Regions from separate parts of the Marinobacter nanhaiticus D15-8W genome, predicted to be linked through region 3. Evidence: predicted binding sites of a transcription regulator. Region 3 holds the regulator's gene; each other region holds the start of a gene.
What was found. The regulator FliA, encoded in region 3, starts transcription of late flagellar genes. The targets are predictions, from matches to a motif close to CTAAAGTTTNNNNNNNNNNNGCCGNTAA.
Positions count from the first base shown of each region.

Region 1: a site for FliA is predicted at 1,307-1,334, ahead of fliD (flagellar filament capping protein FliD). Genes of this name have one in related genera too.
Region 2: a site for FliA is predicted at 1,539-1,566, ahead of RE428_RS06900 (methyl-accepting chemotaxis protein). Genes of this name have one in related genera too.

Region 1 is NZ_AP028878.1:2,077,431-2,081,842, forward strand. Features, by position in the region: gene RE428_RS09370 (flagellin N-terminal helical domain-containing protein) at 1-666, shown strand, start outside; gene RE428_RS09375 (flagellar protein FlaG) at 740-1,162, shown strand; gene fliD (flagellar filament capping protein FliD) at 1,378-3,360, shown strand; gene fliS (flagellar export chaperone FliS) at 3,403-3,804, shown strand; gene RE428_RS09390 (histone deacetylase family protein) at 4,084-4,412, opposite strand, start outside.
Region 2 is NZ_AP028878.1:1,532,696-1,537,107, forward strand. Features, by position in the region: gene RE428_RS06900 (methyl-accepting chemotaxis protein) at 1-1,486, opposite strand, end outside; gene cfa (cyclopropane fatty acyl phospholipid synthase) at 1,902-2,993, shown strand; gene RE428_RS06910 (L,D-transpeptidase family protein) at 3,000-4,412, opposite strand, start outside.
Region 3 is NZ_AP028878.1:3,311,926-3,316,337, forward strand. Features, by position in the region: gene RE428_RS14685 (protein phosphatase CheZ) at 1-625, opposite strand, end outside; gene cheY (chemotaxis response regulator CheY) at 642-1,028, opposite strand; gene RE428_RS14695 (RNA polymerase sigma factor FliA) at 1,254-1,991, opposite strand; gene RE428_RS14700 (MinD/ParA family protein) at 2,081-2,893, opposite strand; gene flhF (flagellar biosynthesis GTPase FlhF) at 2,994-4,259, opposite strand; gene flhA (flagellar biosynthesis protein FlhA) at 4,317-4,412, opposite strand, start outside.

The DNA of each region.
Region 1 (4,412 bases), 1.2 Mb from region 3:
AATTCGGACGCGGTAACTGTTTCTTTCTCGCTGAGTGCGGGCACCGGCCAGAGCGCGCTTAGCGCTGCCGTGACGGCGATCAACGATGCAACGTCCAAGACAGGTGTTACTGCTCAGGTAAATGATGATGCTACCGGCATCACTCTGACGAACGCCAAGGGCGAAAACATCTCGATTACGGCAAACGGTGCTCAGGCAGGTGCCGTGACGATGGGTGGTCAAAGTGTTACTGCGGACGGTGAACAACTGACTCTGACCGGCGAAGTTACGTTCGACTCAGACCGTTCGTTCAGCCTCTCTGCGACTACTGCGGGTGAAGTTGTAACCGCTGCTTCAGAGGTCTCTGATCTGGAAAAGGTTTCAGAGCTGGATATCACTTCGGTTTCTGGTGCTACTGACGCCATCGCCATTGTTGACTCTGCTCTGAACGCGGTGAACTCGCAGCGTGCGAAGTTTGGTGCCCTTCAGAGCCGTATGGAAAGCACCATCTCCAACCTGCAGACGACCTCAGAGAACCTGAGCGCTGCAAACAGCCGGATCCTGGACGCAGACTTCGCCGCTGAAACTGCGAAGCTGTCCAAGTCCCAGGTTCTGCAGCAGGCTGGTATCTCTGTCCTGGCGCAGGCTAACGCCCGCCCGCAGCAGGTTCTGTCCCTCCTGCAGTAATAGGGGTAGAGCGGTAATGGCCGGTCCCCTTCGGGGACCGGCTTTCCGCCGTGACATGCTAGCGAGGTGAGCTATGAATGACGTAAACCTGAACAGCCCGGATTTGAAGCTGGTTCGCTCCAGTGAGCAAGCTCCGGCTCGGGCGTCTGCGTCACCTCAGGCAGAAGGAAACAAGCCTTCCGCTCGAGTCCAGGAACCCGGTGTTTCTGTTGCACTTTCCGGCGAAGCCCAGTCCAGGGTCGATCGGTTGGAGGAGCAGCGCGATACACAGCGGGAGTCGCTCGACCAAGCCGTCTCCCGATTGAATGACTTTGTTCAGACTGTCCAGCGTGACCTGCAGTTTGAAGTGGATAATGACTCTGGAAAGACCATTGTGCGCGTTGTCGATCAGCAGACAGACCAAGTCATTCGGCAAATTCCTGATGATGTGGCTCTGAGGTTGGCCGAAAATTTGCAGCAGGAAGAACCGCTGACGTTGTTTAACATCGAAGTGTAGTGCCTTTGCCGGTTTTACCCAGACGTTAAATAGCGGTATTTCAGCACCGCCGCCTCCGCGAGGAGCCGGCGGTGTTCGCGTTTCGGGCGACCAGGAAGTGAGTCCGACGCTCAACATTTTGTTACAAATTCGACGGCGTGAGGGGCAAAGATTTGCCGCTTTCGGCCGATAAGCATACAAATGGATTATGGCGCCTTCTCGGGGAGGCTTTCGATATGGCAGGTATTTCGTCACTCGGTATAGGTTCTGGGGTCCTCAACTCGGATCTGGTGGAACAGCTTGTAGCTGCGGAAAGGAAACCGGCTACCGATCGCCTTAATTTTAATCAGCAGCGTGCAGAAGCCTTGATTTCTGCCTATGGCACGTTGCGTAGCGCAATAACAGAATTGCGCCTCCCCATGCGTCAACTGAGTTCTCCCGATAACCTGAAGTCTTTTTCGGCGACAACCTCCAACGACGATATTGCCGTAAGCGTGGATAGCACAAAGGCAAGCCGAGGCAGTTATACAGTCAAAGTGGATAGCCTGGCTCAGGCACAGTCGCTAGCTTCTGGAAGCTTCGAGGACAAAGACAGTACGGCAATCGGTTCCGGCACGCTGACTCTGAATGTTGCCGGCGAGACCAAGTCCATTGTGATCGATAGCTCTAACAACACCCTTCAGGGGTTGGCCGGCGCGATAAACGAGGCTGGCCTCGGGGCAACGGCTGGCATCATCGACACTGGTGATGGGTACCGTTTGGTTATGTCTGCCGAGGAAACCGGTACAGACAATGCTATCTCTATCACTGTGAGCGATAGCGATGGGTCCCTGGACGATGGTATGGGGCTTTCGAAGTTTGCCTTCGATTCCCAGAATCAGAATCTGACAGAAACTGTCGCTGCGAAAGATGCCAAGGTGCAAGTTAATGGCATAGCGATCACCCGACCCACTAATTCGATCGAGAATGTCATCGATGGTTTGACGTTCGAGGTCGCTGAGGAAGGCGCTACTTCTGTTGTCAAAGTGGAGCAAGACACAGGCGCGGTTGCTGATCGGGTTCAAGCGTTCGTAGATAAATTCAATGCCTTGCAGCAGACCATCGATGGGCTTGCGGGTTTCAACGCCGAAACAGGGCAAGGCGGCCTGCTGTCTGGCGACGCCACGGTCAGGAATATCCAGAGCCAGCTCCGCAACGTTCTTACGCGCGTAGTGCCAGGTCTTGAGAATGCATCCGTTCGAACCTTGGCCGATGTGGGTATCACGACAGACTATAAAACGGGAGGCCTGTCGTTTGACCGTGAGACGTTCGAGAAGAAACTAAAGTCCAGCCCGGACGATGTGACTGCTTTATTTGCCGAGCAAGGCCGTGCGACCGATCCGCAAGTAGAGTTTGTAAGGAGCGGGTTGAATACTGAGCCGGGCGACTACGCGATTGAAATAACCCAGGCGGCGACACAAGGGCGGTTGCAGAGCGCAAATGTGGGCTCCGGTGATGTGACGATCAATACGGATAACGACGACCTCACATTTGAGGTAGACGGCTCGACTTCAGTAAGTATCAAGCTAACCGCAGGAACATACACGCGGGAGGCTCTGGCGGAAGAAATCCAAACGCAGTTGAACTCGAGTGCGGGATTAAGCGCCAAAGGGCAGTCGGTTAAGGTCGAATTCGACGGGGGTACCGGAACTTTCAACTTCACCTCGAACAAATACGGTAGTGAGTCGAACGTCAGTCTGACCAAGGTCGATACCAATAGCAGCTCGGAACTGGGCCTTTCGGTTGCAACTGGCACGGTTGGTCAGGATGTCGCGGGTACTATAGGCGGACGAGCTGCAAGTGGTGATGGCCAGGTTCTCTATTTGGAGGGCTCAGGCTCCGGACCGGCTGGACTCCAGGTCCGCGTTACGGGCGAGACGACCGGATCGAGGGGGTCTATCACTTTCGTAGAAGGTATTGGTGAACGAACCGTTAATCTGGTTACTGATATTTTGGGTGCAGACGGCGTTCTCGAGAGCAGGACCGACGGCCTGCAAACGGAATTGGAGCGAATTGCGGAGGACCGTGCAGCTCTGGAAGAGCGGATGACGTCCTACCAAGAACGGCTGGTTTCTCAATTTAGCGCCGCAGATTCGCTGATTGCCCAACTCAACAACACACGCGATTACATTAGTCAGCAGCTTGCAGCGTTGGCTCCGAACAACAGTAGCGACAATTAAGTGAAAGCCGGCGCCTAGGCGTGGCCACATGAGAGGTTGAATATGAATGGTTTACAGGCTTACCAGCGGGTGAATACCCAGACCAGCATCGTCGATGCCGATCCGCACAAACTGATCCAGTTGCTTTACGACGGAGCGCTGGAGCGTATCAATATGGCGAAGGCTCGCATGCAGGCTAAAGACTTTGAAGGTAAAGGTCGGCTAATTAGCAAGACCATGGAGATCGTGGGTGGCCTGCGCAGTTTCCTGGATTTCGAGAAGGGCGGTGAACTGGCCGAGCGCCTGGAAACCCTCTATGACTACATGGAGCGCACGTTGTTCGAGGCCAATCGCTACAACGACGCAGCAAAGCTCGATGAAGTGGCCCGTCTGCTGCGCCAGATCAAAGAAGGGTGGGATGGCATCCGCGGTGAGGTTCTGAGCGGTCAGCAAGCTGCCGTCTGATTAGTATTGACCTCTGTAGACGGCTGCGTTGGGGAAGCTGAGCTGGGTGTCCAGCTCCCCTTGTATGCTCATCAAGATGCGGGCGTCTTTGCCCGATAAATGGTTGTTACCCGAACCCCAAGCGTCATGCCGTTTACTCGTCTGAAATTCGGTCTCGACGGTCTGTCAGAATTCTTCTTTAGTCGTGTGCGCCAGCCCGTGCCGCCTTTACTGAAATTCGTGCGAGGCTATAACCCCGCCATACTAACATTCCATCTGTTTAGCCACGGTGCTGGCCGGTCAGTCGATGGCGCATAGCCCTTCCAGGTGAGCCGTCACGCCCTCAGCCAATGCCTTCAAATGGTAGCCCCCTTCCAGGGTTGAAACGACACGATTGTCGGCCGAATCGCCCGCTACGCCCGTAATCAGATCAGTGAGCCACCGGTAGTCTTCGGCTTCCAGTTGGAGCTCCGCGAGCGGGTCTGCTTTATGGGCATCGAAGCCCGCTGAAACGAGTACAAGCTGGGGTTTGAAATCCTGCAGCCGGTGCAGCCATTCCGTCTCCACCTTCTTGCGGTAATCTGTTGCCGATGTTCCGGCGAGGATCGGTGTATTGATGATGTTTTCTG
Region 2 (4,412 bases), 1.8 Mb from region 3:
GATCGTGGATCGTACCCACCGAACTCTCGATTGTGCGCAGTGCGGTGGTCGCATGGTTGATCCGTTCGACCGTTTCGCCGGACCGGTTCTGTGAGGTCTTCATGCGCTCTACCGCCGCTTTTGACTCGGTCACGAAGCCTTCGATCATGCCCCTGATCTGGTCTGCCGATTCCGCGCTGCGACGAGCCAGTTGACGCACTTCATCCGCGACCACCGAGAAACCCCGCCCGTGTTCGCCGGCGCGAGCCGCTTCGATAGCCGCATTCAGTGCCAGCAGATTGGTTTGTTCGGTGACCGCATGGATGACGTCCAGCACTTGCTGGATATCGTCGGATTTTTTCGCCAGGGCGCTGATACTGCTCGCCGTATCCTCGATTTCCTCAGACAACTGATTGACCGCTGCCTGGGCCTGGCCAATGGTCGCACCGCCGTCCCGGGCGAGGCGATCGGCATCGGAAGCGGCGCTTTCCACTTCATTGGCATTGCCGGAAATCTGCTGGATCGTGGCCGCCATCTGGTTGATGGCCGAGGCAATCTGGTCGGTCTCGGAACCCTGGGCCTGGACCGATGCGCGGGTCTCGACCGATACCCGGCTCAGTTCTTCGGCAGCTGACGCCAATTGATCCGTTGTGGCGCCCACTTGCTGGATCGTGTTCTGGATCCTGATAACGAACGCGTTGAAGCGACGGCCCAACTCTGCCAGCTCATCGTTACCTTCATCAGGCAGTCGTTGACGCAGGTCGCCTTCGCCTTCCGCGATCTCACGCATCGTAGTGCTTACGCGCTTGATCGGGGCGGTGACGCTACGCCCAACCAGCAGGCCGATACTCAGCGCGATGAGAACAACGACGACCGTGATAATGGCGAAAAAGCTGATGGTACCAGCGATATGTGACTGGACCTTCCGTTCAGCGGCCGATAGGGCCGCCTGGATGTCGGTGGTGTAGACGCCGGCGCCGATCATCCAGTCCCACTCCGTGATCAGGGTAGCGTAGGAGACCTTCTGTTCGACGTTTCCTGTTCCGGGGTTTGGCCACTCATAGGCATGGAAGCCATCCCCGGCTGCTGCCTTGAAGATGTCGGTAATGAGCTTGCGCACCTCCGGTTTGGTTGTCGGGCCCTCGCGGCCGGGGTCCGGGCGGTAGGCGAGATTGAACACGTCGCGTGTATAGGCGAAGACATAGTTGCTGTCACCAAAGGTCATCGCACGGAGTCGCTCACGGGCTTCCTGCTTGGCTTCTTCCTGGTTGAGTGATGGATCGTCAATGACGTCCTGAACGACCGAGTAGGCCGTTTCCACGACGTTCTTTAGTCCTGCCTTCCGGGCCTCGAGCAGGTTTACGCGCAGCAGATCGATTTCTGCTTCACCATCCTGCTCGATCTGGTTAACGGTGAACCAGGTAATAGTGAATGCGGTCAAAATAACGGGTACCAGGACAGCAATGAGCAGTCGGGAACGAATACGCAAGCGGTTAAATAGGTTCATCAGTAGATAATCCGATCGTTGAATAAACTAATTAGTTGTTGTCTGACTCTTGTTATCGGCAGCGCCCGCTATTGCTCCAGCGTGAAATGTAAAAGGTTGTTGCACGAGCAACCCTCGGCGGGCCAGGTTTTATCCAGGTTCAAGCATCGATACGCCTTCAGTTCTAGACCTATAGAAACTCAGTCGTCAGCGCGTATGCCGTTGCAGTTGGCATACGCCAATCTATACACGTGCGATAGCGTTAAACTGGTCCAGCAATAAAAACTAACTAATTCAGATTATTGATAGCTTTAGGTTATTTTGGAGGTGTAAAAGAGCATTCATATAAGTAAGCGTCGAGGTGTGTTTTTTCGTGGATATGCCCAGAAGAGTGGAATCGGAATTTCTATCCGAGCGATCGTCGGTACATCGGTTGATGCGGGATTTGCTGGAGCAGGCGGACGTCCGGATCGGCGGTAGCCGGCCCTGGGACATGCAGCTGCTGGCGCCGGGCGTGCCGGAGCGGGTGTTCGCCGGAGGAAGCATGGGACTGGGCGAAAGCTATATGGACGGCGATTGGGAGGTGGAGCAGCTCGACGAGTTCTTCAACCGGGTCATGCGGGCCCATCTCGAGCAGAAAGTCAGGCCATCCACCGTTATATGGCAGGCCCTGAAAAGCCGATTCTTCAACCGCCAGAGCCTGAAACGGGCCTACCAGGTGGGCGAGCAGCACTATGATCTGGGTAATGATTTCTATGGCGCCATGCTGGACCGGCGCATGACCTACACCTGCGGCTATTGGAAGGACGCCGAAACCCTCGACGAAGCGCAGGAAGCCAAGCTGGAGCTGATCTGTCGCAAGCTCCGGTTGGAGCCGGGCATGCGGGTGCTGGATATCGGCTGCGGTTGGGGCAGCTTCATGGCGTATGCCGCCGAACACTATGACGTGGAATGCGTCGGCGTGACGATTTCCAGGGAACAGGCGGCCTGGGCCAGGAAGCAGTATCCCGATCTGCCCCTGGAATTCCGCCTGCAGGACTACCGGGAAGTCAACGATACCTTCGATCGCATAGTCAGCGTGGGCATGTTCGAACATGTCGGCAACAAGAACTACCGCACCTTCATGGACGTCGCCCACCGCTGCCTGGTAGACGGGGGGCTGTTCCTGTTGCATACGATCGGCAAGAACGAACGCAAGCCCTACACCGATCCCTGGATCGACCGTTATATCTTCCCTAACGGCGAGTTGCCCTCAGTCGGCCAGATCGGTGATGCCGTCGACAATCTCTTCGTGTTGGAAGACGTCCACAATTTCGGCGCCGATTACGATCGCACCCTTATGGCCTGGTACGAGAACTTCGAGGAAAACTGGCCACGCTTTGCCAAGCAGTTGGGACCGCGGTTCTACCGCATGTGGCGTTACTACCTGCTGTCCTGCGCCGGGATTTTCCGTGCGCGGGATATCCAGCTGTGGCAGTGGGTGCTCTCCAAGGGCGGCGTTGAGGGTGTCTATCCCCGCGCTGTCTGATCATCACTAGTCCAGAAAAGCCAGCAACTGGCCGTCGCTGCCATAGACGTCCGGGCGGTAGGTGATACGGCCGGAGGCGTCTGCCTCGGCCGTCCAATAAGCCATCAGGATATACACACCCCGCGACAGGTGAACGTTTTTGGATTCCCCGGAAGCCACGGCCGATTCCAGTCGCTGTTGGAGGTCGGGACCGGCATGCCGGAACAATAATCGCGTGAGGCTCATGGCATCCTCCACCCGGACACAGCCGGAACTGTAGAAGCGGCTCTGGCTCTCGAACAGGCCAGCTGAAGGCGTGTCATGCAGGTAGACGGCAAAGGGATTCGAGAAACGAATGGCCACCTGGCCGAGCGCATTGCCGGGCCCGGGATCCTGTCTCAGGCGCAGGCCAAGGGGATTGCTCCAATCCACCTCCGACTGGCTCAGTTCGTTGCCTTCCTGGTCGTAGACGCGCATGCCCCGTTCGCTCAGGTAGAACGGGTTGTTACGGATCGAGGGCAGGGCATCCCTTAGGAAAATGCTGCGGGGCATGTTCCAGTGTGGATTGACCGTGACATGGGTGATCACTGATTTCAGTTCCGGGGTTGCCCGCCTTGGTTTGCCTACCTGGGCACGGCCACGGTAGATCAGCTCGCCATCCGCGTAAAACTCAAGCCTCGCCGCGGCGATATCCACCAGCAGCAACGTGCGCTCCATATCATGTGCGAGCCAGCGCAGGCGCTCCAGGTTGGCGCGGATCTGCTCCAGGCGGCGTTGGGGCGAGATATTGAGTTGCTGGAGTGTCCGGCTGCCGACCCTGCCATCGTCTGCCAGACTATGCCGGCGCTGGAATTCTTCCACAGCCAGGGCCAGTGCGGTGTCGAATCGCGTTGCCATCCGGTCGGGCACCGGCGGCGAGGGTAGGTAGCCTTCGGCCCGCAAGCGTTCGCGCAACAGTGGTACCCGGTCATCGTCGTCGCCCACCTGCAGCGTCGGACCTTCAGGTATCCTGGCCCAGGCTTCCGGCAGGCTTTCCAAGGCCTGTGCATAACCCTTACGCAAATGGCGATAACGCGGCGATTCCGGCCGGGCTCGGGCGATCGCCCGGGCCAGGTTATCCAGCCCCTTCACCGCCTGTTTCACCAGCCGTCCCGGGTCCTCGATCCGGGCGATGTTCGCCGAGTACCAGATCGATTGGGCTTCGAGATTGCGCGCCTTGCCATAGCTTAGGTCAGCCAGGGCACGCAGGTAGGCATCGTTGGCGAGACGAATGTCGCATTTGCCCAGCTGGCCCCAGGTTTTCAGGTGTCCCAGCGCATGTGTCAGTGCTTCGGTATGGTAGTCGGCCGGATTGAGGCCGTCGCTGGCCAGGTTATCGAGGGCGTCGATCAGGGACTGCAGGCGCTGGGTGTCGGTCCATAGGGCGACGTTGCGAGTCTG
Region 3 (4,412 bases):
CCATGACCACAAGGCTCAGCAGGTGTTCTTCAACTTCCTTGACCAACGTGGTCACCTTCTGGATAACCTGACCTGTCAGGTCCTGGAAATCCTGTGCCAGCAGGATTTCAGAGAGGTGCCCATAGAGCAGCTCCGCATCGTTGGCGGTATGTTCGAAAAAGTTATCGATCCGCTGGTAGAGTTCCCGGAACTCGCTCGGTCCGATTTCGCGGCGGCGCAGCTTGTGCCATTCCTCCCGTATTGCCTGGGCCTGCTCGCGCATGGCGTTGGCCTTGGGCATCGCCTCTTCCACCAGGTCCATGGTGCGATTGGCCGCATTACCGGTCATCTGCACGACATAGGTCAGGCGGTCCGAGGCGTCGGACATCTTAGACAGGGCTTCCTGCTGCTCTGCGTTCTGCGGATCGATCTGGAAATTACGGATCGCTTCGTGGAGGCTTCGGGTCAAACGACCCACTTCCCGGTAAAGGCTCTGGTCGCGAACCTCGTTGAGATCATTGATCAGGCGCATCGCCGACGCGTAGTCGCCGGCATCCACCATATTCTTGAGTTCCCCAGCCTGAAGCTGGAGTTTCTCGACGACTTCAGGGTCGAGCTTACCGGTGTTGTTCTTTGGATTGCCCATGATGGCGCTCTGATACTCAGGACTGGATACGTTCGAAGATTTTTTCGATCTTTTCCTTCAGGACAGCCGCCGTGAACGGCTTAACCACGTAACCGTTCACCCCGGCCTGGGCCGCGGCAACGATCTGGTCGCGCTTGGCTTCCGCAGTCACCATAAGCACCGGTAGATTCTTAAGACTGTCGTCGGCGCGAACGGCCTGTAACAGCTCGAATCCGGACATACCGGGCATGTTCCAGTCGGTCACCAGGAAATCGTACTTGCCGCTTTTCAGCATCGGCAACGCCGTGTTGCCATCATCCGCTTCGTCGGTATTGGTAAAGCCCAGGTCGCGAAGCAGATTCTTGATGATCCGCCGCATCGTGGAAAAGTCGTCCACGATCAGGATTTTCATGTTCTTGTCCAATTGGACCTCCACTCATTAATGCCGGGAATAGCAACGACTCTTGGCCCTGGCCACCCGCGTAGTGCGTCTATGGGAGCTGGCACCTCCCACCTCACGGATGCACTTCACCAGCCTGGCACTTTCGAAGCATTGCCTATTCTGTCCGCTGGGCGCGATCTGTAAAGCGCCCGTTACCAAAAACTACACTTTACGTATGAGCACGTTACGCGTGTGCGATCCGGTTACTCAGGCGGCCTGCCATCCGCTCAGCCGCGCTTTCAGGCGCAACGCCGCCTGGCTATGGATCTGGCTGACCCGACTCTCGCTCACGCCGATCACTGCACCGATCTCTTTCAGGTTGAGCTCTTCCTGGTAGTAGAGACTCAGTACCAGCTTCTCGCGCTCCGGCAAACTGGTGATCGCGTCCGCCAGGCTGCGCCGGAAACCTTCAGACGAAAGCGCTTCGAACGGTGCATCAGGAACAGCGTCTTCTTCGTTTATCGGCACCTCGCCGGATTCATTTAGCTCATCGAGACTAAAAAGTCGGCCACCGTTAGAATCTGCCAGGCAGGCGTGGTATTCGGAAAGGGACATGTCTAGCTCGTCAGCCACCTCGGCGTCGATGGCCTCGCGCCCGGTCCGGTCTTCTACAGCCTTGATGGCCTGGGCGATACGACGGGAATTACGGTGAACCGAACGCGGTACCCAGTCGCCCTTGCGGATCTCATCCAAGATGGCGCCCCGAATACGGATACCGGCGTAGGTTTCGAACGATGCGCCCTTGGACGCCTCGTATTTCTGCGCAGCTTCCAGCAGCCCGATCATGCCGGCCTGCATGAGATCTTCCAGCTGCACAGAGGCAGGTAAACGCGCCAGGAGATGCAGCGCGATTTTCTTAACCAGCGGCGCATGCTGCTCGACAAGGTCATGGGCCTTGCGTTCGCTGGTTTGGTGATAGATTCCCAGGCCTTTTGCCAACTTCATGAATCCGGATTGCCCAAATCAGGGAGCCTTTGGTTCTATCGGAGACTCCAGAGAATAAATGACCGTCAAATCCGTCAGTCGGTTACGCCTCAGGCTTCCACCAGACGCTCGACGAAGAATTCAAGGTGACCGCGGGGCGATGACGGCAACGGCCAGTTGTCGACCTTCTGCGCCAAGGCCTTGATCGCTAGCGACGCTTTGGCCCGCGGATAGGCATCGAGCACGGCACGCTGCCGCTGTACCGCTTTCTTGACGGCTTCGTCGTAAGGAACCATGCCCACATATTGTAGCGCAACATCCAAGAAGCGCTCGGTTACGCGGGTTAACTTCCCGAAAAGATGCTTGCCTTCCTGCTCGTTGCGGACCTGGTTGGCCAGGATGCGAAAACGGTTGACGCCATAATCACGGTTCATCAGCTTGATGAGCGCGTAGCAATCGGTAATGGATGTGGGTTCGTCGCAGACTACCAGCAACAGTTCCTGCGAGGCCCGGAGAAAACTGACGACGCCCTCGGAAATCCCCGCCGCGGTGTCGACGATCAGTACGTCGATCTGATCGCCAAGCTCGCTGAAGGCATTGATCAGACCCGCATGCTCCATAGCGGTGAGCTGGGTCATGCGCTGGGTGCCGGAGGAGGCAGGCACGATTTTGATGCCGCCAGGACCATCCACCAGGACCTCCCGCAGCTCGCATTCGCCCGACAGCACGTCAGCCAGGTTGTGATGCGCAGTGATGCCCAGCAGTACGTCGATGTTGGCCAGTCCCAGATCGGCGTCCAGAACGACAACACGACGCCCCATTTGGGCCAGGGCGATTGCCAGGTTGACTGAGACGTTGCTCTTGCCAACGCCCCCCTTGCCGCCGGATACGGCAATTACCTGAACCGGGTGTGGTTTACTCATGCCGGATACGGTCTCTCGCGACGATATTGTTGATTGTTGACTGCCGGCCATGAGCCAGCCTTTCAAGGTCTCGATACGACACTGTCGAAGATTCCCTGATTCAGGCTCCTGCTGCAACCATAGCCGTCTCCCGAGCCTCACGCAGCCGCTCTACGCCCAGTCGCACCAGGGGCACTGACTGCGCCGGGTGAATATCTTCAGGGATGCGCTGGCCATCCGTGTAGTAGGCCACCCGAAGCCCCGTTTCCATGGCAAATCCCAGGACTTCGCCGAGGGTCAATGCCTCATCCAGCTTAGTCATGATACACCCGGCAGGCTTGGCCATCTTATAGCAATGCCATGTGGATTTCATAATGCGCGGCTGGCTGGTTGCCGCCAGCACCAGGTACGGCTTGATCGGATGATAGCTGGACGCCAGTTCCTCAAGCTGCTCCTGGTGCCCGCGGTCTGAATGGGTCAGGCCGGCAGTATCGACCAGAACCAAACGCTTGTCCGAGAGATCGTCAAGGATCTGGTCCAGGGTGTGGCTTTCGTCAACGACGCGTACCGGCACGTTAAGGATACGGCCAAACACGAACAGTTGTTCATGGGCAGCGACACGGTAGCGGTCGGTGGTCACCAGCGCCAGGGAATCTGCGCCGTGGCGCAACACATAACGCGCGGCCATCTTACCGATGGTTGTGGTCTTACCGGAGCCTGTCGGACCCACCAAGGCTACGATACCACCCTGCTCCACGATTTCCTGGTCCTGGGTACGCACACCGGCTGCCAGGGTTCGCAGTGACTTTTTCCAGCCTTCTTCGAGACGACCCGAGCCGGAACTTCGGGCCAGGGTCCCCGCCAGCTGACTGGACAGACCGAATTCTTCCAGGCGTTCCGTCAGTCGCTGATGGCTTGCGTCTACTTCCGGTGCAGAGGTCTTCACAACAGGCGCAGCATCGCCCTGGCGGCCATTAACCATATCCCGCAGGGAGTGGATCTCGGCACGCATGGCTTCCAACGCGGCGTGGGTCGGGTCCTGGCTCGGTGCCGCCGCAACGGTCGCCACCTTGGGTTCAGGCGCCGGCTGAGGTGAACGACGCTCGCGAATCTCACGAATACGCTGACGGGAACGACCGAGCTCTTCCTCCAGGCGACGGTGCTGGTCAGCCTGCATCTCAGCCAGGCGTGCGCCGTTGGTCGCCTCAACCGCCGCATTGCCCAAACGCTGGCGCGCCATATTCTCGTCGTAGTCGAGGGCCGTCACGATTTCGACACCGTCATCAACGCGACGATTGGACAGGATGACCGCGTCATCGCCCATCTCGAGCCGAACCATCTTTAGCGCTTGCGACATGGTCGGTGCAAAGAACCGTTTTACCTTCATGATGACTTACCTCCACTGGCGCCGACTCGATCGGGACCTGTTGCTGCTGTCGGCGGCCTATTGCTGACCGACCGACGCTACAATCGTAATCTGTTTGTTATCCGGCACTTCCTGGTAGGCCAGGACATGCAGGCGTTCCACCCCATAGCTGAC